Regions from separate parts of the Arthrobacter sp. Y3221157 genome, predicted to be linked through region 1. Evidence: riboswitches for the same ligand, from Rfam matches in the RefSeq annotation. Region 1 holds a riboswitch; each other region holds the start of a gene.
What was found. A riboswitch is a leader RNA that binds a small molecule or an ion and turns the genes downstream of it on or off. The one in region 1 is predicted to bind S-adenosylmethionine.
Positions count from the first base shown of each region.

Region 2: another riboswitch for S-adenosylmethionine. It lies ahead of AC5RTT_RS02560 (aminotransferase class V-fold PLP-dependent enzyme); the one in region 1 lies ahead of AC5RTT_RS12120 (bifunctional o-acetylhomoserine/o-acetylserine sulfhydrylase).
Region 3: another riboswitch for S-adenosylmethionine. It lies ahead of AC5RTT_RS12500 (DUF1737 domain-containing protein); the one in region 1 lies ahead of AC5RTT_RS12120 (bifunctional o-acetylhomoserine/o-acetylserine sulfhydrylase).

Region 1 is NZ_JBNHFD010000042.1:9,923-20,185, reverse strand. It holds gene AC5RTT_RS12130 (HNH endonuclease signature motif containing protein) at 1-539, opposite strand, end outside; gene AC5RTT_RS12125 (VOC family protein) at 718-1,356, opposite strand; SAM riboswitch class IV at 1,518-1,634, shown strand; gene AC5RTT_RS12120 (bifunctional o-acetylhomoserine/o-acetylserine sulfhydrylase) at 1,677-3,002, shown strand; SAM riboswitch class IV at 3,123-3,239, shown strand; gene metX (homoserine O-acetyltransferase MetX) at 3,252-4,367, shown strand; gene AC5RTT_RS12110 (MFS transporter) at 4,567-5,949, shown strand; gene AC5RTT_RS12105 (zinc-binding dehydrogenase) at 6,048-7,166, shown strand; gene AC5RTT_RS12100 (LysR family transcriptional regulator) at 7,189-8,088, opposite strand; gene mmsB (3-hydroxyisobutyrate dehydrogenase) at 8,229-9,131, shown strand; gene AC5RTT_RS12090 (CoA-acylating methylmalonate-semialdehyde dehydrogenase) at 9,193-10,263, shown strand, end outside.
Region 2 is NZ_JBNHFD010000004.1:65,299-75,561, reverse strand. It holds gene aroA (3-phosphoshikimate 1-carboxyvinyltransferase) at 1-1,327, shown strand, start outside; gene rsgA (ribosome small subunit-dependent GTPase A) at 1,330-2,445, shown strand; gene hisN (histidinol-phosphatase) at 2,494-3,306, shown strand; SAM riboswitch class IV at 3,468-3,581, shown strand; gene AC5RTT_RS02560 (aminotransferase class V-fold PLP-dependent enzyme) at 3,620-5,038, shown strand; gene AC5RTT_RS02555 (class I SAM-dependent methyltransferase) at 5,102-5,860, shown strand; gene AC5RTT_RS02550 (metal-dependent transcriptional regulator) at 5,904-6,617, shown strand; gene AC5RTT_RS02545 (fluoride efflux transporter FluC) at 6,619-7,047, shown strand; gene AC5RTT_RS02540 (fluoride efflux transporter FluC) at 7,044-7,445, shown strand; gene AC5RTT_RS02535 (hypothetical protein) at 7,536-7,913, shown strand; gene AC5RTT_RS02530 (S1C family serine protease) at 7,937-8,917, opposite strand; RNA gene ssrA (transfer-messenger RNA) at 9,190-9,558, opposite strand; gene smpB (SsrA-binding protein SmpB) at 9,632-10,105, opposite strand; gene AC5RTT_RS02515 (peptidoglycan DD-metalloendopeptidase family protein) at 10,193-10,263, opposite strand, start outside.
Region 3 is NZ_JBNHFD010000045.1:886-11,148, forward strand. It holds partial or broken gene AC5RTT_RS12460 (ABC transporter ATP-binding protein) at 1-520, shown strand, start outside; gene AC5RTT_RS12465 (energy-coupling factor transporter transmembrane component T family protein) at 517-1,317, shown strand; gene AC5RTT_RS12470 (glycoside hydrolase family 25 domain-containing protein) at 1,314-2,147, opposite strand; gene AC5RTT_RS12475 (UDP-N-acetylglucosamine 1-carboxyvinyltransferase) at 2,352-3,875, shown strand; gene AC5RTT_RS12480 (glutamate--cysteine ligase 2) at 3,943-5,172, shown strand; gene AC5RTT_RS12485 (DUF1905 domain-containing protein) at 5,222-5,545, shown strand; gene AC5RTT_RS12490 (O-succinylhomoserine sulfhydrylase) at 5,542-6,750, opposite strand; gene AC5RTT_RS12495 (rhodanese-like domain-containing protein) at 6,751-7,161, opposite strand; gene AC5RTT_RS12500 (DUF1737 domain-containing protein) at 7,158-7,430, opposite strand; SAM riboswitch class IV at 7,444-7,558, opposite strand; gene opgC (OpgC domain-containing protein) at 7,796-10,263, shown strand, end outside.

The DNA.
Region 1 (10,263 bases):
GTGGCGGGGCAGCCCCGGGCCGGGTTCGGTGCGTCCGGGTCCAGGAAGTGGTCCGCGAGGGCCACGGCGGCGGTATGGTGCAGGGCCTCTGTTTCGTCAGCGATGATCTTGGCGCCCTGCCAGGACAACGCCCCCGAAGACAGATTCCCGTAGACGGAGGGGAGGGAGCAGACCCGCCGGGCCTGGGTGATGAACGCCCCTGCGGCCCCGGAGCTGATGGTCAGGATCCCGGCGATTTCTTCCACCGTCGGGATCTCCTGAAAAGTCCGTTCCTGCACAGTGGCGTCCGGCGGAGTCGTCGCATCCTGAAGCTCGACGGCGATGGCCGCGTCCCGGGCCTTCAACGCAGCGACCTGGGCTTCCAGCCTCGCCACAACACCCAGCCGTTCCAGCCGTAGCTCATATGCGCGCTGCAAGACGTTTGTCTCTTCATCCACGGAATTTCGCAGCTGCGCGTCGTCAAGGAACAAAGCGTCGAGGGCCGCGACAGAGGCATGAATGGCCGCCATCTCCGCTGCCGTCCCCCCGACGTTTCCCACAAGAACATCATCGGTGGGGGCACTGACATTATGCGCGCCTGCTCCCCAAAGACTTGGGCCCGCGGGAAAGACGCCCGCCGGTTAAAGCAACTTCGGCCGCCATCGGGAGGTGACGCCGTTCTCACATCCTGATGGCGGCCGAAGTCGGCTCGGGCCGTAACGCCCGGTCAAAGGAAGGTCAGATGGTGACCGCTCCGTTTTGGGTTTCGAAGGTGACGGAGAGGATGCCGGGCGTACCATGCGGGGCAACCCACTCAACTGCAACATCCTCCAGCGGCTTTTCCACCGGTTCGCCCAGCCATTCGGTGACCCGGGAGGCCGAGCCTGCGATGGTCAGGCAGCTCATCTTGATGTTGCTCTCGTAGGCGTTGGACGGGTGGAGCGACGGATCGCCCTCCCACTTCAGCATGTAGGGCACCTGGGGATCGGCGATGAGGCCCAGGATTCCAATCTGCTTCCACACCAGCTCGCGGCCGTCGGGAAACTTGCGGTTGCCGTTCACGGCAGCCCGTCCCAGGCGTGCCTCGAACGGAGCAAGGTCGTCCACTTCGACGCACCAGCCCATCCAGCCGCCGCCGGCCGCGGAGCGGGCCCGGACGGCCTGTCCGAAGGGAGCCTTGTCCGACGCAGGGTGGTCCAGGACCTCCACGACCTCAAGGTATTTGTGTCCCGCGAGCGGGATGATCATATTCCGGGTACCGAACCGGGGGTGTACCCCGCCTTTCACTGCCTCAACGCCGAGGGCAGAAGAAATACGTTCGGTGGTGGCCGCGAGGCCATCGTGTTCACAGGCGTAAGAGACGTGATCCATGCGCATGCCATCATCTTGGCACTTTGTGATCGGGCTCTCAGCTAAGGATACCCTTACTGGGATTTTCCGATTTCAGCACCCTCGAAACCTGCTCCATGGTAGGAACACGGGACCATGTTCGTCACATTGCTGTTCGCCCGGCCCGCCGCATTCCTACACTGGGCTCAGGTCATGAGTGCCAGCAACAGCCCCGGCTCGCTGGCCGGCAACCCTCCATCCGCGGCGGGGTGCCCCGGGTGAGGACCTGGCCGTCCGGCAAAAAGGCCGGATGGCAAGCGCGGCCCGTGGTGCTTCCAGCATGCCGGGCCCAGTCAAAGGAGCCTTGAATGTCCAACGGATGGTCCTTCGAAACCCGCCAGATCCACGCCGGCCAGGAACCGGATGCTGCCACCGGCGCCCGTGCCCTGCCCATCTACCAGACCACCTCCTTCGTCTTTCCCAGTGCCGATAGCGCTGCCAACCGCTTCGCCCTCGCCGAGCTTGCCCCCATCTACACGCGCATCGGCAACCCCACCCAGGACGCGGTGGAGCAGCGGATCGCGAGCCTTGAGGGAGGCCTGGCCGCGCTCCTCCTCAGCTCGGGGCAGGCGGCAGAGACATTCGCCGTCCTGAACATCGCCGAGGCAGGCGACCACATCGTGGCCAGCCCCAGCCTCTACGGCGGCACCTACAACCTGTTCGCCCACACCCTGAAGAAGTTCGGCATCTCGGTGACCTTCGTGGCGGACCCGGACAACCTGGACCACTGGCGCGAGGCGGTCCAGCCCAACACCAAGCTCTTCTTTGCAGAAGTGGTGTCCAACCCGCGGCAGGACGTGCTGGACATCGAGGGCGTCTCCCGCACCGCCCACGAGGCCGGCGTGCCCCTGATCGTGGACAACACGCTGTCCACGCCATACCTGATCCGGCCGCTGGAATGGGGCGCGGACATCGTGGTCCATTCGGCCACCAAGTACCTGGGCGGCCACGGCGCCGCGATCGCCGGCGTCATCGTCGATTCAGGCAAGTTCGACTTCAGCAAGGACCCCGAACGCTTCCCCGGCTTCAACACCCCGGACCCCACCTACAACGGCCTGGTATACGGCCGCGACCTGGGCGAGGGCGGGGCGCTGGGGGCCAACCTGTCCTACATCCTCAAGGCCCGGGTCCAGCTCCTGCGCGACCTCGGTTCCGCCGTTTCGCCCTTCAACGCCTTCCTGATCTCGCAGGGCCTGGAGACCCTGAGCCTGCGCGTGGAGCGCCATGTGGCCAACGCCGGGGAGGTGGCGCGGTGGCTGGAAGCAAGGGACGACGTTGAATCCGTCGCCTACGCCGGGCTGCCTTCCAGCCCCTGGTACGAGCGCGGCCGCAAGTACGGGCCCAGGGGCACCGGCGCCATTGTCGCCTTCAACCTGGCCGGCGGTGCCGAGGCGGGCAAGCGCTTCGTGGACGCCCTGGAGCTGCACTCGCACGTGGCCAACATCGGGGACGTCCGCTCGCTGGTCATCCACCCGGCGTCGACCACCCACAGCCAGCTGTCACCGGAGCAGCAGGCGGCCGCCGGCGTCGCTCCGGGACTGGTCCGCCTGTCCGTGGGCCTGGAGCACATCGACGACATCCTCGCCGACCTTGAAGCCGGGTTCCGTGCCGCCAAGGAGGCGCAGGGCGCCTGATCGGACGGGCCGGGCAGCAGGGCCCGACGACGGGTGGCCGGCCAGGTGGGCAAAGCCGGGGAAGTCACAACCAGTCACACTCTTGGCCCGGGCCGGGTGGTGTTTCGTACACTCGAACCAGGTCATGAGTGCCAGTGACAGCCCCGGCTTGCTGGCCGGCAACCCTCCTTCCGCGGTGGGGTGCCCCGGGTGAAGACCTGGCCTGCCGGTCATTCCGCCGGTGGGCAAGCGCGTAGAAGAGGTCTTGCCATGACGGTTACCGTCACCCCTACCACCGTTCCCGAGCACGGAATTGTCCGCTACGCCTCCATCGGGGGCCTGGAACTGGAAGCCGGCGGCTACCTGCCGGACGTCACGCTCGCCTACGAAACGTGGGGCACGCTCAACGCGGACGGCAGCAATGCCATCCTCATCGAGCACGCCCTGACCGGCAGCACCCATGTCACCCGCGGCGACAGCGACGAACCCGGCTGGTGGGAACAGCTCGCCGGCCCCGGTGCCCCCGTGGACACGGACCGGTTCTTCGTGGTGTCCATCAACATCGTGGGCGGCTGCTACGGGTCCACCGGGCCGTCGTCGCCCGCCCCGGACGGGACACCCTGGGGTTCCCGCTTCCCCCTGGTGACACTGCGGGACAGCACCGTGGCCGAAGCCCGGCTGGCAGACCAGCTCGGCATCGGCAGCTGGTACGCAGTCCTAGGGGGTTCCCTGGGCGGTGCCCGCGCCTTGGAATGGGCCATTACCTACCCGGAGCGGGTGCAGCGCTGCGCCGTGATTTCCGTGGGCGCCGCCAGCACGGCAGAGCAAATCGCGTTTGCCCAGGCACAGACCCTCGCCATCCGCCAGGACCCCAACTTCAACGGCGGCGACTACTACGGCGGCCCCTTCCCCGAGGAAGGCCTGGCCTTGGCGCGGCGCATCGCGCACATCACCTACCGCTCCGCCGCCGAGCTGGAGGGCAGGTTCGGCCGGGAGCCCCAGGCCCCGGAATCACCGCTGCAGGCTGACTGCCTGTCGGGCCGCGGCCGCTACCAGGTGGAGAGCTACCTGGACCACCAGGGCAACAAGCTGGTCCAGCGCTTCGACGCCAACAGCTACATCGCCATCACCGAGGCGCTGATGAGCCACGACGTCTGCAGGGAACGCGGAACGCTGGCCGAGACGCTGGCCCGTTCCGAAGCCCGGTTCTTCATCGCTGCAGTCGACTCGGACCGGCTCTACTTCCCGTCACAGTCGCGGGAGCTGGCGCGCGCACTGCCCGGGGACGTGGACGTGCATCTGATCCAGGCGCCGATAGGGCACGACGGCTTCCTGACGGAAATCGGGCAGCTCGGGAACCAGCTCCGCGAGCACCTCCTGCCCTGAACCCCTGCCCAGCCCGGGGTTCCCGCCGGGCTGCAGTGCTGGATGTGCATTTTTGCAGACGCTTTCTGCAGTATTCGGCGTTGAGCTCAGGGCGCCACCAGACAATACTCGTGTGAACCTGCAGTTTTGTGGTGCTCACCACAAAACCGCTGTCCGATCCCCATTGTGGTGTCGACGGAGACGCCAAAGGAGTTCACTCATGAGTACGGAACACTCCGCCCCACGGCGGCTCGAGGAAACCGATGTTAAGGCCTCGGGGCTGAAGAAAGTCGTCACGGCCTCGATGGCCGGCACGGTGGTCGAATGGTACGAGTTCTTCCTCTACGCATCTGCCGCCACACTGGTGTTCGGCAAAACGTTCTTCCCCAACTCAGGCACGGAACTGGACGGCATCATCGCCGCGTTCGTCACCTACGCCGTAGGCTTCGTGGCCCGCCCCATCGGCGGCATCGTCTTTGGCCACTTCGGTGACAAGTTCGGCCGCAAGCAGCTCCTGCAGCTGAGCATCATCCTGGTGGGTGTGGCCACCTTCCTCATGGGCTGCCTGCCCACCTTCGCCCAGATCGGCTACTGGGCTCCTGCCCTCCTGGTGTTCCTGCGCTTCGTGCAGGGCTTCGCCGTCGGCGGTGAGTGGGGCGGCGCCGTGCTGCTGGTCGCAGAGCACAGCCCCAACAAGTCCCGCGGGTTCTGGTCCAGCTGGCCGCAGTCTGCTGTTCCAATGGGCAACCTGCTGGCCACGGGCGTACTGTTCACCCTGTCCTCGACCCTGTCCCAGGAAGCCTTCCTCGGCTGGGGCTGGCGCGTGGCATTCTGGCTGTCCGCCGTCATCGTCATCATCGGCTACTACATCCGCACCAAGGTCCAGGACGCTCCGATCTTCATCGAAGCCCGGAAGGAAGTCACCGCGGAAAAGAAGGGCTACGGTGTTGCCGAAGTCTTCCGCCGCTACCCCCGCGGCGTCTTCACCGCCATGGGGCTCCGGTTCGCCGAAAACATCCTCTACTACCTGGTGGTCACGTTCTCCATCACGTACCTGAAGGTGGTTGTCCAGACGGACACTTCACGGATCCTGCTCCTGCTGCTGGTGGCGCACTTCATCCACTTCTGCGCCGTCCCGCTGGTCGGCAAGCTCTCCGACGCCTTCGGGCGGCGTCCCGTCTACATGGTGGGCGCCATCCTCGGCGGAACCTGGGGCTTCTTCGCCTTCCCCATGATGGACACAGCCAATGACATGGTCATCCTGGCCGCCATCACCATCGGGCTGCTCTTCCACGCGTTGATGTACGCGGGCCAGCCGTCCATCATGGCCGAGATGTTCCCCACCCGGATGCGCTACTCCGGCGTGTCCCTGGGCTACCAGGTGACCTCGATCGTTGCCGGCTCGCTGGCGCCGATCATCGCCACCGCCCTGCTGGGCAACTTCAATTCATCCCTTCCGGTGGCGTTCTACCTCCTGGCCGCCTGCATCGTGACGGCGGTGTCCGTGCTCTTCCTCAAGGAGACCAGGGGCATCTCACTGCATGACGTGGACGCCGCGGATGCCAAGGGCACTGCAGACCTCCTGGCCGCCAGCAAGAAGTAGCACGCAGCCAGGCACCACAGGCAAGGCAGCTGCCCGGGCCCGGATTCCGGGTCCGGGCAGCCGCATGACCACCACCCCAACCACACCAAGGAACCCTCATGCGAGCCGCTGTCCTTTACAACACCGTTCCCGCGGGAACCAGCTACTCCGACGCACGCCCCCTGACGGTGGAGGAGCTGGAACGGCCCGAACCACGGGCAGGCGAGCTGGGAATTTCCATCACGTATTCGAGTCTGTGCCACTCCGACCTCTCCGTGGTGGACGGTTCGCGCGTCCGGCCCCTGCCGATGGCGCTGGGGCATGAGGCGGTGGGCAGGGTGGTCTCGGTGGGCAGCGGAGTCACCGGTGTCTTCGAGGGCGACCACGTGGTGCTGGTCTTCGTTCCAAGCTGCGGGGACTGCCGGGCCTGCCGGGCAGGCCGGCCCGCCCTGTGTCATCGTGCCGCCGAAGCCAACGGGTCCGGCGATCTCCTGCACGGTGAGGCCGTGCTGCGGACCCGGTCAGGGGAGCGCATCAACCACCACCTTGGCGTGTCGGCCTTCGCAGACTATGCGGTGGTTGCGCGCGAATCGGTAGTGGTGGTCGACGACGACGTCCCGGACACCGTTGCCGCGATGTTCGGCTGCGCGGTGCTGACGGGCATGGGCGCGGTCTTCAATACCGCAAAGGTCGACGGCGGGGAGTCGGTTGCCGTGTTTGGCCTCGGCGCCGTTGGCCTGTCGGCAGTCATGGCAGCCCGCATCGCCGGTGCGGGCTCGATCGTCGCCATTGATCCGAACAGGGACAAGCACCAGCTGGCCCTGGACTGCGGTGCCAGCGCTGCCGGTACCCCAGAGGACGCTGCAAGGCTGATCGCAGATGCCGCCGGTGACGGCGTGGATGTTGCCGTGGAGGCAGTGGGCTCCGCCCGTGTCATCGCCTCCTGCCTTGAGCTGGTGACCAGGGGCGGCGCCGTGGTTTCGGTGGGCCTGCCGCATCCGTCCGCGGAACTGGCCGTCCCGGCGCTCCAGTTTGCGGGTGCGGGCAAGCGGCTGCTCGGCTCGTACATGGGCGACGCCGTCCCCGGCCGGGACATCCCGCGCTATCTCGGCTACTGGCGGGACGGCCGGCTGCCGGTGGAACTGCTGCATTCGGACACGCGCCCGCTCGCCGAGATCAATGAGGGCCTGGACGCCCTGGCAGCCGGGAAGGTGGTCCGCCGGCTGTTCCGCCCCTGAATGCCCGCCGTCCTCGGCAGGCTCAGGCGGCCAGCAGGTCCTGCCGGGCCGCCACTTCTTCCTTGAGCGCGGCTATGACCGCCTGGACGCGCCCCGACCGCATCGACTCCGGCCGCGCCACGGCCCAGATGGGAAGCTGGCGCTCGAAATCGTGCGGAAGGACGGGGACGAAACCGGGGTCGCGGGCCACCATGAAGTTGGGAAGCAGCCCGATGCCCGCGCCCCTGCGTACAGCCTCCACCTGGGCGAAGATGCTCGTGGCCTGGAAGCTGGATTTCGGCGTGGGCAGCTGCGAGGACCGGTGGCCGAGTTCCGCCACCTGGAGGGCGGATTCGACGTAGGACACGAAGCCGTGCTGCCCCACGCCGTCGGGCGTTTCCGGCAGTCCGCGCTGGGCTGCGTAGGCGGCGCTGGCGTAAAGCCGGAGGTAGTAGTTGGTAAGGAAAATCGTCTGGGCATTGTTGATGTCGGTTCCGCCCACCACCACTTCCAGGTCAACTCCGGACCGGTTGCGGCTGACCTTGCGGGTTGCGCTGAGCATCTCGATATTCAGCAGGGGATGGCGCTGCTGGAGGAGTACCAGCGCCGGAGCCACGAATTCGGCGCCGAAACCGTCCGACGTGCTGATCCGGACCATGCCGGACAGGGCATCGCGTTCCTGGCCGATGGTGCCCGCAAGCGAGCCCAGCGTTTCCTCGATGGCCTCGGCGGCAGCCACTGCGGAGGCGCCAAGCTCGGTCAGTTCCCAGCCGTGCGGGCTGCGTTCCAGCGTCCTGCCGCCCAGCTGCCGGTCCAGTGCCAGGATGCGGCGGGAAATGGTGGTGTGCGTGGTTCCCAGGCTCTCGGCGACGGCGTTGAACCGTCCCAGCCGTGCCACGGTCAGGAGAATCAGCAGGTCGTCTGGGCTGGGAAGCCGGGCCACTGGTGCAACCTTCCGTCAATGTGCATGAGTGCACATGCTGTCTGTGATTTTTCCCCTTGATCGCACTCTAACAGCATGTGACCGTTATCACTGGACGGTCCGGCCGTGGCGGCCGGCCACAGAGCAAAGGAGCCCGGGCGATGGCAGTAATCGGATGGATTGGACTGGGGAACATGGGCGGGTCCATGTCCGTGAACCTGGCCAAGGCCGGACATGAGGTGCGCGCCTTCGACCTCAACCCGGCAGCCCTTGCCGCCGCGGAGGCCGGCGGGGTCAAGCCCGCCGGCAGCATTGCCGAAGCAGTGGAGGGAGCCGACGCCGTCTTCACCATGCTCCCCAAGGGCGAGCATGCCAGGGCCGTGTACCTGGGCCCGGAAGGAGTGCTGGCCTCCGCAGATACCAGCACCCTGCTGGTTGATTCCTCCACCATAGACATCGCCTCCGCTCAGGAACTGCACGACGCCGCTGCTGCCGCCGGCTTCCGCTTCGTTGACGCGCCGGTTTCGGGCGGCATGAGCGGGGCGAAGGCCGGGACGCTGACCTTCATGGTGGGCGGGGAGCCGGGAGCGGTGGCGGACGCCACGGAGTACATCCGTCCGATGGCCGCCAACATCATTCCCACCGGCGGCGCCACCACGGGCCAGGCAGCCAAGATCTGCAACAACCTCATGCTGTTCATCAACCTCGCCTCAACGGCTGAGGGTGCCGTGCTGGCAGACCGGCTTGGCCTCGACAAGCAGGTCTTTTGGGACATCGCCTCGGTCTCGTCGGGTGACAGCTGGGCGCTGCGAACCTGGTACCCGGTCCCGGGCGTGGTGGAGACCGCCGCTTCGAACAACGGATTTGCGCCCACGTTCACTACGGAACTGGCCAACAAGGACATTGGGCTGGCCATCAGTGCTGCCGAGGACACCGGCACCCCGCTGGAGATCGGCAGGCACGTGCAACAGCTGTTCCAGCGCCTGGTCGACGCGGGGGAAGCCGGCAAGGACTGCTCCATGATCATCAAGCTGGTAGACGGCTCGCTCCGCACCGCTGACTAACACCCGCACGCAGACCATTCCGAAAGAGGCATCCATGCAGACCATTCCGAAAGAGGCATCCATGCAGACCATTCCCCACATCATCAATGGACAGCGGGTCACCGAGGCAGAACGCTTTGGCCCCGTCTTCAACCCTGCCACCGGCGAACAGGAAAAACAGGTGGTGCTCGCGTCCGGCACCCGGGTGGAGGAAGCCATTGCGGCAGCAAAGGCGGCACTCCCGGGCTGGCGGGCTACGAGCCTCGCCAGGCGCAGCGGAATCTTCTTCAAAGTCCGCGACATCCTGACCCGGCGCAAGCCGGAGCTGGCGGCAATCCTTACCAGCGAACACGGCAAGGTGCTCTCCGACGCTGAAGGCGAAATCTCCCGCGGCCTGGAGAACATCGAGTTCGCCACCGGGCTGAGCCACATGCTCAAGGGCGAGCACTCCGAGCAGGTCTCGGGCGGCGTGGACGTCCACTCCGTCCGCCAGCCCGTGGGCGTGGTTGCCTGCATCACCCCGTTCAATTTCCCCGCGATGGTTCCACTGTGGATGATCGGCAGTGCACTCGCATGCGGCAACACGGTCCTGCTCAAACCGAGCGAGAAGGACCCCTCATCTGCCGTTTTCATCGCGGAGGTCTTCGCGGAGGCAGGCTTGCCTCCGGGGGTGCTGAACGTGGTCCAGGGCGACAAGGAAGCGGTGGACGTGTTGCTGGAGCACCGGGATGTCAAAGCCGTCAGCTTCGTAGGTTCCACGCCCATTGCCCAGTCCATCTACAAGCGCGCCGCGGATCACGGCAAGCGTGTCCAGGCGCTGGGCGGAGCCAAGAACCACATGGTGGTCCTGCCCGACGCCGACCTGGACATGGCGGCTGATGCTGCGGTGTCCGCCGCCTATGGCTCGGCCGGCGAAAGGTGCATGGCTGTGAGCGTCCTGGTGGCGGTGGGCAACATCGCCGATGACCTCGTGGCAGCCATCAAACGCCGGATGGCGGACCTGAAGATCGGCCCCGGGACGGATCCGTCCTCCCAGATGGGGCCGCTGATCACGGCCGAACACCGCGACCGGGTGGCGTCCTATGTGGCCGGAGCGGAAAGCGAAGGCGCCAGCGTGGTGGTGGACGGGCGGGAGCAGCAATTCGCCTCGGAC
Region 2 (10,263 bases), on a different contig from region 1:
GCCCGCACCGTTCGCTTCGCGGCCCGTTAACGCCACTCTCACGGTTCCCGGTTCGAAGTCCCTGACCAACAGGTACCTCGTCCTCGCCGCGCTGGCCGACGGACCGTCACGCCTGCGTGCACCCCTGCACTCCCGCGACTCCGCCCTGATGGTCGAGGCGCTCCGCCAGCTCGGTGCCACCATCACGGAAGTGCCGGGCGATGGCGCGTTCGGGCCGGACCTCGAAGTGGTCCCGCTGGGGCAGGATGCGGCGCAGCCGCTCACCAGGATTGACTGCGGCCTCGCCGGCACGGTCATGCGTTTCGTTCCGCCGCTCGCGGCGCTGCGCAACGGTGCCAGCGTGTTCGACGGCGACCCGCACGCTCGCAAGCGTCCGATGGGGACCATTATCGAGGCGCTGAGGGCGCTGGGGGTTACGGTATCCGCTGAGGATGGGGGCACGCCGTCGTCGCTTCCGTTCGTGGTGGAAGGCAGCGGGGAGGTCCGCGGCGGGCACCTGGTGATCGATGCCAGCGCGTCCTCCCAGTTCGTCTCCGCGCTGCTGCTGGTGGGGGCGCGGTTCACCGAGGGCCTGCATCTTGAGCACGTGGGCAAACCAGTGCCCAGCCTGGACCACATCAACATGACAGTTGCGGTCCTCCGCGGCGCCGGGGTCCAGGTGGATGACTCGGTGCCCAACCACTGGGTTGTCTCACCTGGCCCCATCCGCGCTTTCGACCAGCGGATCGAGCAGGACCTGTCCAACGCCGGCCCCTTCCTCGCGGCGGCGCTGGCTTCAGGCGGGACCGTCCGGATTCCCGGCTGGCCGGAGCAGACGCAGCAGGTGGGTGACTTGTGGCGCAGCATCCTCACCGAGATGGGCGCGACAGTGACACTTGAGGACGGCGTCCTCACGGTCACGGGCGGCCCCGAAATCAAGGGTGCCCACTTCGCCGACACCAGCGAACTGGCACCTACGGTAGCGGCCCTGTGCGCCCTTGCGTCGGGGCCGTCCCGGCTCACCGGGATAGCCCACCTGCGCGGGCATGAAACGGACCGGCTCGCCGCGCTGGTTACGGAAATAAACCGCCTGGGCGGCGACGCCGAGGAAACCAGCGACGGCCTGGTGATCCGCCCTGCCCCGCTGCACGCCGGCGTCGTGCATAGCTACGCCGACCACCGCATGGCCACTGCAGGGGCAATCCTGGGCCTGGCGGTGGAAGGAGTGCAGGTGGAGGACATCGCCACCACGGCAAAGACCATGCCCGACTTTCCCCGGCTCTGGGCGGACATGCTCGCCCAGGGCGGTGCCCCGCAGCAGGAGGCCCGCACCGGGGCGGAAGGTTAGCGGTGGCAAGGCGTACTGATTCCTGGGACGAATCGGATGTCCGGATCCGGCCCAACAAGAAGGGGTCCAGGCCCCGCACCAAGGACCGCCCCAGCCACGACGACGCCGTGACCGGGCGGATCATCACCGTTGACCGGGGGCGGTACACCGCCGTGGTGGGCGAGGACTCCGCTGACGAGCGTACAGTTATCGCCGCCCGGGCCCGCGAACTCCGCCGCTCCCCCGTTGTGGCGGGCGACTTCGTTTCCCTCGTGGGGGACGTTTCCGGCGACCCTCATACCCTGGCCCGGCTGGTCAGGATCCAGGACCGGAAGACGCTCCTGCGGCGCAGCGCTGACGATACTGACCCAGTGGAGCGGGCCGTGGTGGCCAACGCCGACCAGCTGGTGATCGTGGTGGCCGCCGCCAACCCGGAACCCCGCACAGGCTTCATCGACCGCGCGCTCGTCGCGGCCTACGACGCCGGCATCGACCCGATCCTGCTGGTCACCAAGGCGGACGTCAAGGATCCGGCGGAGCTCCTGTCCAACTACACTCACCTCGACCTTCCCGTGATCATCAGCCGGACCGCCGATCTTGCGGCGTCCGGCATCGATGCCCGCTCGGACGACGGCCTGTCCGCCCGGCTGGACAGCGCCGCTGTTGCCGCGCTGCGGTCCTACCTGGACGGCAAGGTCACCGTCATGCTGGGACACTCCGGCGTCGGCAAGTCAACAATGGTCAACGCGCTCACGGGAGCCGAACGTGCCACCGGCGGCGTCAACGCGGTCACCGGCAGGGGCCGGCACACGTCATCGTCAGCACTGGCCCTGCGGCTGGTTGACGCACCGCCGGGCAGCTGGATCATCGACACCCCCGGCATCCGCTCCTTTGGCCTGGCGCATGTGGACCCGGACCGGATCCTGCGGTCCTTCCCGGACCTCTCCCCCGGCACCGACGCCTGCGAACGCGGCTGCAAGCACACGGCAACTGCCGTTAACTGCGGCCTGGATGCTTGGGTGGCGGAAGGTCACGCGGGCCCGACCGGAGAGGCTCGGCTGGCGTCCTTGCGCCGGTTGCTCGGAGCGGATCCACGGGAGGAAGCTCAGGAGGCAAAGGAGCTCGGCAGCGTCAACTGACAAAGCCGATCTCCCAGCAGAACAGCCTGCAGACGGTAGTTTGGAACCATGATCCAACCCGCTTCGAGCTACAACGATGACCTGCGCCTGGCCCATGTCCTGGCCGACTCCGTGGACGACCAGACCATGAGCCGCTTCAAGGCACTGGACCTCCATGTGGAGACCAAGCCCGACCTGACGCCGGTCACCGACGCGGACAAGGCCGCCGAGGAAGCCATCCGCGGCCAGCTCTCCCGCTCCCGCCCGCGGGACGCAGTGCTCGGTGAGGAGTTCGGCAGTACCGGCCACGGTTCGCGCCGCTGGATCATCGACCCCATCGACGGAACCAAGAACTTCGTCCGTGGCGTCCCCGTGTGGGCCACCCTGATCGCCCTCGTGGACGAGGGCGAGCCGGTTGTCGGCGTCGTGAGCGCCCCCGCCCTGGGCAAGCGCTGGTGGGCCGCCAAGGGCATGGGCGCCTACATGGGGCGTTCGCTTGCCGCAGCCACCCGGCTCCGGGTCTCCGACGTTTCCAGCCTGTCCGACGCCTCGCTGTCCTATTCAAGCCTCTCCGGCTGGAAGGAACGGGGAAACCTGGACGAGTTCCTGGGCCTTACCGAGTCGGTATGGCGGACCCGCGCCTACGGTGATTTCTGGTCCTACTGCATGGTGGCCGAGGGCTCTGTGGACATCGCGTGCGAGCCGGAACTGAACCTCTACGACATGGCGGCCCTGGTGCCGATCGTGGTGGAGGCCGGCGGACGCTTCACCTCTTTGGAGGGTGAGGACGGCCCGTTCGGCGGTAACGCCCTGGCCACCAATTCGATCCTGCACTCCGAAGTGCTCCAGCGGCTGAACCCGGGCCTGGACGACCTGCTCTAACCCCCCCTGCAACCGAACAAAAGACGGCGGATACCTCCAGAAGGAGGTGTCCGCCGTCGTCTTCTTCGCCGAAAAGCCTGTTTTCCATTCCCACGTAACAAAGGCCTTAACAATTGCGCCGGCTTCAATCCTGGCCGCCCCATGTTCTACGCTCTTAACCAGGTCACGAGTGCCAGCGCAAAACCCCGGTTTGCTGGCCGGCAACCCTCCATTCGCGGTGGGGTGCCCCGGGTGACGACCAGGCCGGTCCGGAGCGGATGCGGCAAGCGCGGATTCCCTTGCTAGCGGAGTCCTGTTTTGAAGTGAGGTCTCTGTGACAACAGCCACCGTCTCCCCCAACGCCGCCATCACCGCTGATTCCGTGTTTGACGAACGCCAGTCACTGGCCGGCCGGCCGCTCGCCGCCGTCACCGGCGCGGAAATCCAGGCACCGCTGATTTCCGGCGGCCACATCCGCTACGCCAACCTTGACTATGGCGCCTCCGCCCCCGCCCTCTCGGTGGTGTCCGCCTACCTCAACGAGATCCTGCCTTTCTATGCCAGTGTCCACCGCGGTGCCGGCTACGCGTCCCAGATCAGCACCTCGGTCTACGAAAACGCCCGCAGCATCGTCCGCGACTTTGTGGGCGGCCGCCCGAACGACTCCGTCATCTTCACGCGGAACACCACGGACTCGCTCAACCTGCTGGCCGGCTGCCTGCCCCTCAACGACGGCCAGCCTGCGGGCGACGTCCTGTACCTGGACATTGAGCACCACGCCAACCTGCTGCCGTGGCAGGGCGTTCCCCACCGCAGCATTGTTGCCGCCGACACCATCGCGGGAACCATCGACGCCGTACGCGCCGAGCTGGAACAGGGCGGCGTCAGCCTGCTGGCCATCACCGGTGCCTCCAACGTCACGGGCGAAATCCTCCCGGTCCGCGCCCTTGCGGCCCTGGTCCACCAGCACGGGGCCCGCATTGTGGTGGACGCGGCCCAGCTGGCGCCGCACCGCCGCATCAACATCAGCGCGGACGACGTCGATTACGTCGCCTTCTCCGGCCACAAGCTGTACGCGCCCTTCGGCGCAGGCGTCCTGGTGGGACGGCCGGACTGGCTCGACGCCGGAACCCCGCACCTCGCCGGCGGCGGCGCGGTCAAGGAGGCCAGGCTCGACGGCGTCAGCTGGGCCACCGGCCCGGCCCGCCACGAGGGCGGCTCCCCCAACGTCCTGGGTGCCGCCACCCTGGCCAAGGCCACCCAGGTCATCGCGGGCCTGGACCAGGAACGCTGGCACGCCCACGAATCCGCCATCCGTTCCTTCCTGGTGGAGGGCCTCCAGGAGATCGACAGCGTCACAGTGCACCAGATCTTCAAGGACACCAACCCGGACACCGACACCATCGGCGTGGTCAACTTCTCGGTTGAGGGCTACGACGCCGGCCTCGTGGCTGCGTACCTGTCTGCCGAGCACGGCGTGGGCCTGCGTGACGGACGCTTCTGCGCACATCCCCTGCTGAAGCGGCTGGGCCTGCCTTCGGGTTCGCTCCGCGCCAGCTTCGGCGTCGGTTCCCGGCTGGAGGATGCCCAGCGGCTCCTGGCCGGCATCGCCAAGCTGCGCCGTGACGGGCTCGGCTGGGACTACGTGGTGGACGCAGGGCGGTGGGTTCCCGCCAATGACACCCGCACCTACCCGCATTGGGCCCCGAACACGCCAGGCACCGCCGGCGCTGCTCCCTGCACCGACGACTGACCCATCCGGCAGATGCGGTAAATTCGGAAGGTACCGCAGGGCATTGACTGAAGGAGGCCGCACGTGGTTCGGGGTGGCCCAAAGCTGGATCTCGGGCGGCGCCGGGAGCTGGGCAAGAGTTTCCAGCAGGGCGGCAGGCATTACCAGCGGGTCCGGCCCGGTTATCCCGCCGACTCTGCCGATTGGCTCATCCCCGCGGGCGCGAGGGATTCGCTTGACGCCGGGGCAGGGACCGGCAAGTTTACTGAACTCCTGCTGGAACGCGGGCTGGCCGTCACCGCCGTCGACCCCTCGGCCGACATGCTGGACCAGCTGAAGGCACACTATCCCGTCGCCACCGCGGTCATGGGGACCGCCGAGGCCACCGGCCTGCCGTCGTCCGCCTTCGACGTCGTCACCATTGCCCAGGCCTGGCACTGGTGCGATCCCCTCACCGCGAGCACCGAACTGGCACGCGTCCTGCGTCCGCACGGCACACTCGGGCTTGTCTGGAACCAACTGGACACCACCGTCCCCTGGGTGCACCGGCTCTCGCGGATCATGCACGCCGGGGACGTCTTCAAGCCCGGCCACCGGCCGGTGGTTGGCCCGGAATTCGGTGAGCTGGAAAGCCATGTGACGCACTGGCAGGACACCGTCAGCACCGAGGACCTGATCGAACTGACCAAATCGCGCAGCTATTACCTGCGTGCGGGTGATGCCACCCGCGCCAAGGTCCTCGCCAACCTTGACTGGTACCTGCATGAGCACCTGGGACATGCCGCGGACGAGGACATCGGGCTGCCGTACCTGACGTTGTCGTGGCGGGCAGTCAAAGTATGAGCGGTTCCGCCGCGCTCCCTGGCCACCCGGTAGGCTTGGTCCTGTGAAGACCAGCGCGCCCTCCTCCTCCATCGAGGACTACGTCAAGGTCATCTACTCTTTCACCGAATGGCAGGACAAGCCCATCACGTCCTCGCAGCTGGCCCAAAGGCTGGGCGTGGCCAATTCGTCGGTGTCGGAAATGGTCCGCAAGCTCAAGGACCAGGGCCTTGTTGACCACAAGCCGTACAGCGCCATTACCCTTACGGACGCGGGACTGCGGCTTGCCTTGTCCATGGTGCGGCGCCACCGGCTAATCGAAACCTACCTGGTCCAGCAGCTTGGATACAGCTGGGATGAGGTCCACGACGAGGCCGAACTGCTCGAGCACGCAGTGTCAGACACTTTCATTGAGCGCGTCGCCGCGAAGCTCGGCGATCCCAGCCGGGACCCGCACGGGGATCCTATTCCCACGGCGGACGGCAAGGTGCTGATGCCCAGGGCGCATCTGATGGGCGAGCTGGATAAGGGCCACACCGGCAGGATCACGCGGATCAGCGACGATAACCCGGACCTGCTCCGCTATCTGTCCGCCGAGGAGATCGACCTTGACGCCGAGGTAGAGGTGGTGGGACGCCGGCCGTTCGGCGGTGCCCTGATGGTGCGGATCCGGAACTCCGGGCGGACCAGGGATTATGACCTGGCGGACGAGATCACCTCAGCCCTCTGGGTCCACAGCGACCATCCCCATCCAGGCTGCCTGCTGGGAGACAGCTGACGTGGGACCGGCGCCCGTCTGGCGGGCATGGCTGGCTGTTGCCGTCGGCGGCCTGGTGGGCAGCGAACTCCGGTACGGCCTGACGCTGGCGTTCCCCGAGCAGCCCGCGTCGGTGCCGTGGGCAACCCTGTGGATCAACGTTGTCGGCAGCTTCGTCCTGGCCGCGCTGACCACGGCCTGGATGGCCCGGCCGCGGACTGCGTTTTGGCTTCGCGCCGGACTGGGACCCGGACTGCTTGGCTCCTTCACCACGTTCTCCGCGGTGGTGTTCGCCGTGGACCAGCTGGCCCGCGCGGGCCAGCACCCGGTGTGGATCGCCTATCTGGCAGTATCGCTGCTTCTGGGCCTGGCTGCCGCAGGAGCGGGGTGGCGGCTGGGCAAGCGGCTCACCCTAAAACCAGTGGACGCTGTTCCGGGCGGCCGGCAATGATCGGCGCCGTCCTGGTGGGCGTCTTCGGCGTGATGGGGGCACTCCTGCGCTTTGGCGTCGACAGCTGGTTCGCACACCACAGCTCCACCCGCAGCGTCCGGACCGGCAGCGGGAACCAAAAGCTGCACTGGCCGTGGGCCACGTTGCTGGTGAATGTGGCGGGGTGCTTCATCATCGGGTTGTCCCACGGAGCGGCAGCGGGGCTCGGCCTGGGCCCTGACTGGCAGGCCGGGCTGTCCGCCGGCCTGGCGGGCGGGCTGACCACCTTCAGTTCCTGGACCACGGCCACCGTTCGGCTCTTCGCGGAGTCGCGCGTCGGCGCGGCAGCCCTCAATATCGCCGGCAACCTGGTGCTCGGATTTGCCGCAGCTGCTGCCGGGATTGCGCTGACTGCCTAGTCGTGCGGCCCGGTTGGTTCAGCCCGCTTGGGCGCCCGACCCCACCGGAGCTCGGTACTGATTTGGATGCCTCCCGTATGGTGGACTGTGATGATTAGCAGACGTGACGCGGCAATTGCCCTGGATGTGCCGCTGGAAATGGCCCAGCGCCATGGCCTTCCCAAATGGATGACCGAGGCCGAACTGGGTGCGATCCTGGATAACCCGCCGCCTTGGCTGGTCCAGTCCCGGGCCAACCGGACGGGCAAGCGGCCTGTGTGGGTCCACCTTGAGTGTGCGGTTTGCGGCTACGAGGAGGCGGCCCGTCCCAAGAAATGGTGGCCGGACTTCACGTACGTTGTCTGCCACCATCATTCACCCGCGGACGTGCCGGCTGCCGCGCCGGGGTTCGTCCGGAGCGAGTTCGACGGCGTCGGGACGCGTTTCGTGGGCATCGCCGATGTGGCGGCGCCGGATACGGGGCGCTGACGCGGGACTTCACTGTTCCCGGCTCAGTTGCCGTTGCTGGTCATTTCATCCGGCACGGCCACCAGATGGCTCTCGGCACCGTCCCGCAGTACCGCGAGATCCAGCGGCTGGCCGATCGCGTCGGCAAAGAGCAGCCGCTGCAGGCTTTCGGCATTGCTGACGGGCCGGCCGCCCGCCGTAAGGAGGATGTCTCCCGATGCCAGGCCCGCCCTGTCAGCCGGTGAGCCGGGCAGCACCTCCACGATCCGCAGCCCTTCCCGCTGGCCCGTCCTGATCACTGTGCTGGGGTTCAGCCGGATGGGAGTGCTGACCAGGCCCAGGTAGGCGCGGCGGACCCGTCCATCGGAAAGCAGGGCGGAGATGATCCGCCGCGTGGTCGCGTTGATCGGAACCGCCAGCCCCAGCCCTGCGCCCGCGACTGCCGTATTGATGCCCACAATCCTGCTGTGGGTATCGGCAAGGGCACCGCCCGAGTTACCGGGGTTCAGTGCCGCGTCCGTCTGGATGACATCCTCGATGACCCTGCGGTTATTGCCCGACCACACCGGAATGGCACGGCCGAGGCCGCTCACGACCCCCGCCGTGACAGAGCCTGCAAGGCCCAGCGGGTTTCCGACCGCCACAACAAGTTGTCCCACGCGAAGGGTTTCCGCGGCCCCGAATTCAGCGGGCGGAACTTTCGGACGCCGGCCATGGACCACAGCGAGGTCGGACAAGGAATCGCTGCCCACCAGTTCAAGCTCCATCCGGCTGCCGTCGGCGAAGACCGCATGGCCCCTCTCCGTCCCGGCCACTACATGGGAGTTGGTCAGGAGATAGCCGTCCTGGGTAAAGAGGACTGCGGATCCGGCCCCCATGCGCATCCTGCCGTTGCGGCGCCGTGCCGTCATCTCAATCGCCGCCACGTGTGGGGTGACGGCTGCCGCCACGCGCATGACTGTCTGTGAATATGAATCCAGCACCTCGCCGTCGTCGGCGAAGACCGGTTCCCGCGCCTGGTCCACGGCGCACCTCCTGGTTGTGCCCGCCCGGACCTCCGTTGCGTTACCGGGCCTTACCGATCACAACGAGCGGCGGCGGCCTCCTAGTCCCGTGCAGGCTACGCCGTGGGTGAACGGGCAGCTCCATGGCCCGGGCAACGATAAAAGTCACGGACTCCGTGACTTTATTTCGGATAGACGGTCCGGACGCATCGACCCCTCCCTTTAAACACCCCGGTCCTAGGACTGGGGTGTTTAAAGGGCACTAAAAAAGCCCCGGAAGTCCGGGGCTTTTTTGGTGGAGATGGGGGGAATTGAACCCCCGTCCGATGTCGTGTTGTCAGGGCTTCTCCGGGCGCAGTTTGCGTCGGATTTTCTCGGCCCCAGCCATGCTGCAAACAGCTGGCTGATCCGGGCCCAGTCATCTAAGAGTCCCGTTTACTCCGATGACGGGAGCAAACAGCAGTGGCTATCTAAATGACGCCAGGAACCGGGGCGATAGCAACCCCGGGCTGACGGACTGTCTTACTGCTTAGGCAGCAAGAGCGAAGTCAGTGCGCGTTTGTTTGGCACTTATTGTTTTGCAGAAAGCGTTAACGAGATATTTCTGCATCCTCGGCCCGCTTCACCTGTCGCGACAAACATCGTCGAAACCGATCATCCCCATATTTTGTTACCAAACCGGCGGGCATACCCACCGGACTATCTATAGTAACGCACGTTCTCCGGGATTCATTCCTACTTGCGCCGGTTGCGTTCCCGCATTTCCCGCTGAGCCTCCCGGTTGTCCTGCTGTTCGCGCAGCGTCTGGCGCTTGTCGTACTCGCGCTTGCCCCGCGCCACACCGATCTCCACCTTGGCGCGGCCGTCCACGAAATACAGCTGCAGCGGCACAATGGTGTAGCCCGATTCGCGCACCTTGTGGGAGATCTTGATGAGCTCTTCGCGGTGCAGCAGCAGCTTCCGGCGCCGCCGTGCGGCATGGTTGGTCCAGCTGCCCTGGTTGTATTCGGGGATGTGGATGGCTTCCATCCACAGCTCGTCGTTGTAGAACGTGCAGAAACCATCCACCATCGAAGCGTGTCCTTCGCGCAGGGACTTCACTTCAGTTCCCATGAGCGCGATGCCAGCCTCGTAGGTGTCCAGCACGTGGTAGTCATGCCGGGCCTTCCGGTTGGTGGCCACCACTTTACGGCCACTTTCTTTAGGCACGGGAAAGCTCCTCAGTTCTCAGGTCCGATGTCCTCCGGGCCGGTCCGGCGCGGAGTCATACCAGTTTACGGCAGGGCCGCGATGCGGCTACAGCAGTCCCATTGGGTCGACGGCGGAGCCGTTGAGCCAGGTTTCAAAGTGGGAGTGGCAGCCGGTTG
Region 3 (10,263 bases), on a different contig from region 1:
CCTCGCGGGGCTGCTGGAGCCGGTTGCGGGCAAGATCTCCGCAACAACCCGCCTGAGCCGGGGCGCGGGAATCGACCCCTTCAGGTGGAAGGCCGAGCAACTGATCGAGCGGATAGGCACGGTGTTCCAGGAGCCGGAACACCAGTTTGTCACCGGCAGGGTGCGTGACGAGCTGCTGTTTGGCCCGCACCATCTGGGCCACGGCGAGGACCGCGTTGACGAGCTGCTGGAGCGGCTGAGGCTCACCCCGCTGGTGGATGCCAATCCCTACACCCTCTCGGGCGGGGAGAAGCGGCGGCTCTCGGTGGCAACCGTCCTGGCGGCCAGCCCGCAGGTCCTGGTACTGGATGAGCCCACATTCGGCCAGGACGCCAACACCTGGGCTGAGCTGGCGTCCTTCCTCTCCGAGCTCCTGGACTCCGGCACGGCTGTGGTGTCCGTGACCCACGACGCCGAGTTCACCGCCGCCCTGGGCGGAACCGAGCTGAAGTTGGCCGCGGTGGAAAAGGTGGCCCTGTGAGGCAGGAACTGCACCTGCGCGGCAACAACGCCCTGCTGACCCGCGCCAATCCGCTCAGCAAGCTGGCCGCCGTCCTCCTGATCACCGTGGTCCTGGCGCTCTCCATCGACTGGGTGTCCGCTTCGGTGGCGCTGGCCTTCGAGGTCCTGCTGTTCCCGCTTGCCGGGCTCACGCTCACGCTGCTCTGGCAGCGCGGGTGGCCGCTGATCCTCGCCGCCGCCGTGGGCGGCTGGAGCACCTCGATCCTCGCGCCGGACAGCGGAAGGACGCTGATCGACGTCGGCATCTGGACCATGAGCGAAGGGTCCCTGGAGACGGGGCTCGGGTTCATGCTCCGCGGGCTCGCGATTGCGCTGCCGGCGGTGCTGCTGATGAGCTGCACCGATCCCACCGATCTCGCGGACGCGCTGGCCCAGAAGGCCCGCCTGCCGCACCGGTTCGTGCTGGGCACCCTGGCCGCCATGCGCCTGGTGGGCCTGCTGGCGGAGGAGTGGCAAACCATTGGCATGGCACGCCGCGCGCGCGGCGTGGGGTCGCGCGGCAACGTGCTGCAGCGGGCGAAAGCCACCCTGGGGCAAAGCTTCGGCCTCCTGGTTCAGGCCATCCGGCGGGCGTCGAGGCTGGCAGTCACCATGGAAGCGCGTGGATTTGGCGGCGGGACCCGAACCTGGGCCCGCGCCTCAACCTACAGTGTGCTGGATGCGTGGGTGCTGGCGGGCGGCCTGCTCGTGGCGGGACTCGCAGTGGTGGCGGCCGTGTCTGCCGGCACCTGGAACATGGTGTGGCTGGGAAGCTAGGGTTCCTGCGTGCACGCATGGTTGTAGTCGAAACCCCGCGCGACGAACTGGGTCAGGACCACGGTGCCCCCGCCCGTGAGCGGTGCGTTCAGGCACGCGCCGGCCGCCCGGTACGCGTTGCGGGCGCCGGCCAGCCAGCTCGGCAATCGGTACAGGTTGCTGGTGCTGCTGACGTTGCCAACGATCCGGCCCCACTGCAGGGACGTGGAGTAGATGCCCACTCCCTTGACGTTGATGCTGTGGAAGAAGTCCGTCATGCCCTCCAGGACGGCGCGGTTGGCGTCCTTGTCGCCGGACCAGCTGTTTTCGGTCTCCACGTCGAGCCACCAGACATAGTCGGCGGGATTAGTGATTCCCCGGACGTAGGCGTCGTCGTAGGCCTTCGCCCAGCCGTACATGTAGGCGCAGGCTTTGCCGTAGTCCCCCTCCCTGCAGGGGCCGTAGGGATTGTGGACCTGCCGCCCGATGGGGTACTCGTCGTTGACAGGCCACCAGGAGCCGGAGCTTCCCGGATTCGCGGTATTGACGTACAGCGAAACCGCCGGCTGGCCAGGCAGGCCGGGGGAAGCGGCTGCCCACTCAAGTTGTTCGTCCAGGCAGGGGTTGGTGGTGTTCGCCAGTCCGTTGTTGACGCCGACGATCCCGAAAGCCTGCCCCTTAGGCAGATCCTTGTTGCATTGCGGCCATGACACGTCGTTGCCGAGCAGGGACTGGCCGCCCTCGCCCGGGGAGGGCGCGGCGGAAGCAGGACCCGCTACGGCCAGCAGGACGGCTGCCGCCAGCAGCCAGGCAAGCCTGAACGCGAACGGGCGGGCATGGTGCCGGAGCATTGCGCTTTTCCTTGGTGCCGGGGAAGGGACGTGCACTTCCAGTCTCCCGCCGGGGTGCCTGCGGGACAAGCGGCTCATGCTCAAGAATGACTGTGCGTTCCCTCAACAAGATTTCTATCGCATAAAGCGGGTAGGGTCCGGCCTGGACGGGCCGTTACGCGGCTGTAATGACGCCAAATAACTCATTTATGATATATTTCTGGCATGACGCAGGAAACAACTGAGCACGTTGCCGCCATGCTGAGGGATGCCCGGACCGAGAAGGGCTGGACCCAGGGCCAGCTGGCTGCCGAGCTGGGAACCAGCCAGAGCGCGGTGGCCCGGATGGAGCAGGGAAAGCAAAACCTGAGCCTGAAGATGATCCAGCGCCTGGAAAGCATCTTCGGCCGGAGCATCGTCAAGGTGGGCAAGCCGCAGATGACGCACCTGCGCGTGGAGGGCGGGCGGACCCTATCCGGCGCCGTCGACGTGAACAGCAGCAAGAACGCCGGCGTCGCCCTGCTCTGCGCCAGCCTGATCAACCGCGGCACCACCGTGCTCCGCCGCCTGGCCAGGATTGAGGAAGTCAACCGGATCGTGGAGGTCCTAACCAGCATCGGTGTGGAGTGCACGTGGCTGAACGATACCGACCTGCGGCTCCGCCGGCCGGCCGTCCTGGACCTTGAGGCCATGGACGTGGATGCCGCGCGCCGGACCCGCAGCGTCATCATGCTGCTGGGACCGCTGCTGGATGAGACGGAGGGATACCGGCTTCCGTATGCCGGGGGTTGCGATCTGGGGACCCGCACGGTTGAGCCGCACATGCAGGCCCTGCGCCAGTTCGGGCTTTCGGTGGAGGCCACGGCGGGCTTCTACGCCATCCAGGCACCGCCGCCGGATGCCCAGGACCGTTCCTTCGTCCTCACCGAGCGCGGCGATACCGTCACCGAAAATGCCATCATGGCCGCCGCGCACCGCGAGGGAACCACGGTCATCCGCAACGCCAGCCCCAACTACATGGTCCAGGACCTCTGCTTCTACCTGCAGATGCTGGGCGTGACCATCGAGGGTGTGGGAACCACCACCCTCAGCATCACGGGCAAGCCGGTTATCAATGCGGACATCGAGTACTTCCCCTCCGAGGACCCCATTGAGGCCATGAGCCTCATCACCGCCGGGATCGTCACACATTCCGAGGTCACGGTCCGCCGCGTGCCCATCGAGTTCATGGAGATTGAGCTGGCCACGCTGGGCCAGATGGGGCAGCAGCTGGAAATCTCCGGCGAGTACATGGCGCGCAACGGCCGGACCCGCCTGGTGGACGTCACCACCAAGCCGTCGGAGCTGCACGCACCCGAAGACAAAATCCACCCCATGCCGTTCCCCGGCCTCAACATCGACAACCTGCCGTTCTTCGCCGTGATAGCAGCCAATGCAACAGGCCAGACCATGATCCACGACTGGGTCTACGAGAACCGTGCCATCTACCTGACGGAGCTGAACCGGCTGGGGGCCCAGGTGCAGCTGTTGGATCCGCACCGCATCTATGTCAACGGGCCCACCAAGTGGCGCGCGGCCGAAGTCGGGTGCCCGCCGGCACTGCGGCCGGCAGCGTGCCTGCTGCTGGCCATGCTTGCGGCCCGCGGGGTGTCCGAACTGCGGAACATCTACGTCATCGAGCGCGGGTATGAGGACCTGGCGGAGCGGCTGAACACCATCGGCGCCAAGGTGGAGTACTTCCAGGACTGAGCATTAACGCTTCGTCATGAACGGCGGGGCCGCTTCAAATACGTTCCCGCTGCCGCAGAATGTCAATATGCGTACATTCGGCGTGGAGGAAGAGCTCCTGATTGTTGATCCGGAGACCGGGGAGCCGCTGGCGCTGGCCGACGCGCTGCTGTCCGGCCGCCGGGTGGCTGCCGACGATTCCGCCCAGGATCCGCATCCGCTTGAGACCGAGGACAAAACGGTCCATGACGACGACGAGACGGGCCTCAGTGCCGAACTGAAGCTTGAGCAGATTGAGACCCAGACCCGGCCCTGCCTTGAATCCGGCAGCCTGTTGGACCAGATCAGGGCCGGACGGATGCTCGCAGACCAGGCCGCGAAGAAACACAACGCCCGCGTCGCCGCGCTGGCCACCTCGCCGCTGGGCCTGAACAGCCACACCACTCCTGATCCGCGCTACGCCAGGATGCTGGAACGCTTTGGGCTGACCGCCCAGGAGCAGCTGACGTGCGGCTTCCATGTCCACACCTTTGTGGAGTCACCCGAAGAAGGCGTGGCGGTGCTTGACCGCATCCGCGACAAACTGGCCGTGCTGACGGCGCTCAGCGCCAACTCGCCGTTCTGGAACGGGCTGGAGACCGGTTTTGAAAGCTACCGGACCCAGGCGTGGAACCGCTGGCCGACGGCGGGACCGGCTGGCATCTACGGCACCTACGCCGCCTACCGCCGGCTGGTCAGCAGGCTGCTGGACACGGGCGTGATGCTGGACGAAGGGATGATCTATTTCGACGCCCGGCTGTCCCGCAACCATCCCACCGTGGAGGTGCGGGTGGCCGACGTCTGCCTGCGGGCCGAGGATGCGGCCCTCCTCGCGGTCCTGGTCCGTGCCCTCGTGGAGACCGCCGGCCGGGAGTGGCGGGAAGGCGTGGAACCTGTACCGGTACCGACTGTCCTGCTGAGGATGGCTTCCTGGCAGGCCAGCAGCGGGGGCCTCGGAGGGGAGCTGCTGGACTTTGGAAGCTTCCGGCCGGCCCCCGCGCCCGAGGTAGTGCGTTCCCTGGTGGAGTACCTCGCGCCGGTGCTGGAGGAACAGGGTGAGCTCGACCTGGCGCGGCAAGGCGTGGAAGCGATCATCGCCCGCGGCACAGGGGCAGCCGAGCAGCGCCGGGTCCGTGACCGGTTGCTGTCTGGACCATCGGCCAAGGACATGGGCTTCGGCGCCGTGGTGCGGCATGCCGTGAACGTCACCATGCGCGGCGACTTGGACCTCTCGGAAGTCGATGCCGTTCCAGACCTGCTGCGGGTGCGGCAGGCCTAGCCAGTTCGTAACCGTGGCGTTAAGGAAGGCCACGTGCCATACTCGGCGCGTGGCGCCGTCGTACTCTTTTCATGCCGAACTTTGGCTCTATCCCGGCGAAGCGGGCTGGCACTTCCTCACCCTGCCGCCGGACGTGGCGGACGACATTGCAGAGCAAAGCGAGGCCGGCAACAAGGCCTTCGGCTCGGTCAAGGTCGCGGTGGAAATTAGCGGCCACCGCTGGCTGACGTCCATCTTTCCGGACAGCAAAATGGGCTCGTACCTGCTTCCCGTCAAGAAAGCTGTACGGGAAAAGGCGCGCATCAAGGCGGGCGATAGCTTGGACGTCCGGCTGGAGCTGCAGCCGGACAATGCTTCGCCGGGAGAAAGCTAGATCTGTTTCAGGGCCTGTTCGAGGTCGCGGATCAGGTCGTCGGCGTCCTCGAGCCCAACGGACAGGCGCACCACGCCGTCGCTGAGGCCGATGGCAGCCCGTCCCTCCGGCCCCATCGCACGGTGCGTGGTGGTGGCGGGGTGCGTGATCAGGGATTTCGAATCGCCCAGGTTGTTGGAGATATCGATGATCCGCAGCCCGTCCAGCAGCGCGAAAGCGGCTTCCTTGCCCGAGCGGCCGCCGGACGGAGCGAGCTCAAGGGTGAGCACCGTGCCGCCGGCGCGCATCTGCTTGGCAGCAAGTTCGTACTGCGGGTGCGACTTCAGCAGCGGGTACTTCACCCAGCTCACGGCAGGCTGTTGCTCCAGCCATTCGGCGAGCCGGAGGGCGGTGGCGGAGGAGTGGTTGACACGCAGCGCCATGGTCTCCAGGCCTTTGGTCAACACCCACGCGTTGAACGGCGACAGCGACGGGCCGGTGTGGCGCATCAGCTGCTTGACCGGACCCTCGATGTACTCCTTGGTGCCCAGGATGGCACCGCCCATCACCCGGCCCTGGCCGTCGATGTGCTTGGTGCCGGAGTAGACGATGACGTCCGCGCCCAGCTGGCCGCAGCGTTGGAGCAGGGGAGTGGCAAAGACGTTGTCGACGACGACGGTGGCCCCGGCAGCGTGCGCGAGTTCGCTGACCGCGGCGATGTCCACGATCTCCTGCATCGGGTTGGACGGAGACTCGAAGAAGACGGCGGTTGTGGGCTGGGACAGGGCGGCGCGCCACTGCTCCAGGTCCGGACCGTCCACAAAGACGGTCTCCACGCCCCACCGCGGCAGGATTTCATTGAGGATGACGAAGCAGGAACCAAAGAGCGAACGGGCGGCCACCACGCGGTCCCCGGCTGCGAGCAGGGCGCCCAGGGCGGTGAAGACGGCGGACATGCCGGAGGCGGTGGCAAAGCACGCCTCCGTTCCTTCGAGCAGCCGGAGCCGCTCCTGGAAGGTCGCCACGGAGGGGTTGCCGTACCGGGAGTAGACGAAGCGCTCGTCCTCGCCGGTGAAGGCGCGTTCCGCAGCAGCGGCGGATTGGTAGACGAAACCCGAGTTCAGGAATACCGCTTCGGACGTTTCCTGGAAGTTGGTGCGGTCCAGCCCGCCGCGGACGGCCTGGGTGTCGGGGCTCCAGCCGGCGGCGTCGTTATTGAAGGTCACTTAGTTCTTTCCCAGGTTGGTCGGCAGGCCGCGGTTCTTCCAGCCATTGACGGTCCGTTCGCCGTAGCGGTCCGGGTCGCCTTCGAACCCCTCCAGGACGTTGTAGGAGGTGAAGCCGGCCTGCGTCGCGGCGATGGCGGCGGAGATGGAGCGCTGGCCGGAGCGGCAGATGAACACCAGCTCCGTGTTGGAATCCTCCGGAGCCTGCTGGCTCAGGTCCTTCAGGAAATCCGGGTTGGGAATGCCGCCGGGGAATGTCCACTGGATGAACAGCGGATCGTTGTCCGTGGCTTTGGTGTCCGGAATGCCGATGTGCGCCCATTCGCCCTCGGTGCGCACGTCCACCAGGATGGCGCCCTGCTCAAGCTTGGCCCAGGCTTCCTCCGGCGTCAGGTCTCCTGCGTAGCTCATGCGTGGCCCTCGCCGTCGAACTCGAGGTCCTCGTTGGCTGCTTCCAGGTCGTCAACAGCGGTGGCGACGGCGGCGTCCGCCGATGCGATGGCGGCCGGCAGGACCACGGCCTGGGCCACGATGACGCTGGTGCCGTTGAAGGCTGCCGTCGGGCTTCCGTGCAGGACGTAGCCGTCGGCGAGTGCGGTTGAGATCCGCTCACAGAATTCACGGTTGTCCGGGCCGCTGATGAGGCGGTAGGACAACTTTTCTTCGGGGGCGTCGGACACGACGGGTCTCCTTCTCTCACGCTTGCAGCTCGAATTGGTCGATATGCCGAGTATTCACCTGAGGCACCCCGCCGCGGAAGGAGGGTTGCCGACCGGCCAGTCAGGGCTTGGCGCCGGTACTCATTACTCCCCAAAAACGTAACATCTGGCACCGGCGGCCGCATCGCCGTCGTCGTCATGTTGCGTAACTGAAGCGGAAACGCTGCCGAAGGCGGCGGCGCGGTGCGGTCACCGGTGAACGGCCGACTGCGGTATCACCGCAGGTGGGCGGGCCTTTCTTTCCCATCCCGGCGGGACGGCCCGATACAGTTCTTGGGGGGGGCAGCGCCCCGCCGCGAAAGACCAGCACTGGGGGTCCCTTGAACATGCGAACAGCCGCGCCCTGCCGCCGCACCCGTCCGGCCCTGACCCCCCGTCTTCGCGTGGCCTGGGCGTTCCTTGCCGTACTTGCTGTTGCGTGTGTGGCTGCGGTCCTGCCGGCGGGGGCGGCCCGGGCAGCCGAACCCGCACCGGATGCGGGCAAGCCGCTGCTCGGCGTCGTCCTGGAATGGGGCGAGGACACCGCTGCAGGGTTTGCCGAGCGGCTGGGAGCGTCCCCGGCTGTCTATGGACACGACATCGCTTTTCCCTACCGCTCCTCCGAGCAGAACGACATCAAGGGATTCCTTGAACAGTCCTCGCTCCAGGGTGCCCACGCCATGCTCACGGTCAAGCCCACGGTGCCGCTGGACCAGATAGACGCCACGGCTGCCGAGTCATTCGCCGGGGAAATCAGACGGCTTACCGCGCAGTTCCATGGGCAGGTGCTGGTGCGGTTTGCCCCGGACATGAACGCCTCCTGGGTGGAGTGGGGCCAGCAGCCCGCCGAATACCGGAAGGCGTTCCAGGCTGTCTCCGCGGCATTTGGGGATTCCGACGACGGCCGGACGGTTATGGTCTGGGAGCCGTACCTGGGCAAGGACTACCCCTTTGACCGGAACCGGAACGCGCCGGCCCGCGGAAGCGACGGTTTCGCCTTGCTGGATACCAACGGCGACAGGGCCTGGGACGGGTCTGACAGCGCCTACGAACCGTATTATCCGGGTGATGATGCCGTGGACTGGGTTGGCCTGACGGCTTTCCATGACGACACCGCCGGTGGCGCCGCAGTCAATACCGTTCCGCGCGCCGGTGAACTGGAGGACATGCTGACGGCCTCGGGCGGCGAAAACTTCTACGCCACCTATGCCGAGGAGCGGGCCAAGCCGTTCCTGCTGCAGACCGCCGCCTTCTACAGCCCCGCGTCCGGCGGCGCGTCCGAGGCTGAGATCAAGACCGGCTGGTGGGACCAGGTGGTGGGCACTGCCACGGCGGCAGAGTTTGGCAGGACGGCCGCGGTGGTCTGGGACGAGCGCACCAGCACCAGGGACACCGGCGTGGCCAGCATCGACTGGCTCCTGACCGGCAGCCCGGAGATCGCCCGGGCGGCGCTGGACCGGCTGGAGGCCTCGCCCTTGGTGACCGGTCCCGTCACGGAAGTGTCCACCGGCGGCAGCGACTATCTCCGGGCCAACACGCTGGCCGGGGCTGCCGCCTGGACAGTAGGGGCCGCGCTCGTCATCCTCCTGGTGGCCCTCTGGCAGATTCCGCGGCGCGTTCACGCCGCAACAGCTTGGGGTTACACGGACCCGTCCGGCAGGGATTCGCGCGTGGACCTGCTGCGCGGACTGGCCATCGTGTTCGTCGTGGTCAACCACCTGGGCATGACGTCCCTGTTCCAGCTCCTGACCCAGGAGGCGGTGGGCTTCGTTTCGGGTGCCGAACTGTTTGTCCTCTTCTCCGGTCTGGTGGTGGGCATGGTCTACGGGCCCCGGGTGAAAGACGATTTTGGAACCGTCGTGGACCTGACGTCCAGACGCGCCGGCAAGCTCTACCTGACATCACTGATAGTCCTCGTGGGCGTCTTCCTGGCTTCCCTGCTGCCGGTTCTCCGTATCGACGCGCTAACAACCTTCGCGGACCAGGGGACCGGCGGGGCAGGGCACGACGGCGCCGGCCGGACCTACGACCTGTATGCAGGAATGGAGCAACTCTTCCAGTTCCCGGTGCCGGCCCAGGTCCTCCCCGCCATCCTGCTGCTGCAGTTCGGTCCGTGGCAGTTCAACGTGATGGGGCTGTACGTGGTGCTGCTGCTGGCCGGCCCCTTTATTCTTGCTGCCCTCAACCGGGGCAAGGCCGTGTGGGTGCTGGCCGGCACCCTGGCGGTCTACGCCGTCGGCGCCGCCACGCGCTTCCGGCTCCTGCCGTCGCAGTTCGAGGATTCGTTCCCGCTGCTCGTGTGGCAGGTGCTGTTCGTGCTCGGCCTGGTGGCCGGATTCCACCGGCGCAGTATTGTCACCTGGCTTTCGGCGCGGACATGGGTGGTGGCCGCCTGCACGGTGCTCACGTTCCTGCTGGCTTTCCTGTCCTGGGGGAACCCCTATCTTGCCAACGGCTTCGATGTCCGGTTGGCCATCGTCCCGGACACCGTGTACCGGACGGTCTACGACGCCCTCTTTGCACGGACCTACCTGGCACCCGGCCGGCTCCTCAACGTCCTGGTCCTGGTGGTCGCTGCCTACGCATTCCTCACCGCGTACTGGAAGCCGGTGCAGCGGGCTTTGGGCTGGTTCCTGATTCCGCTGGGCCGCGCGACGCTGTACGTGTTCATCATGCACGTGGTGCTGATTGCCGTGGTGGCGAACATCCCTGCGCTGCAGCAGGAGAACGTCCTGCTGAACACGGCTGCCTACGCCGCGGTGCTGGGGCTGCTGTGGGTCATGGTCCGGACGAAGTTCCTTTTCCGGATCATTCC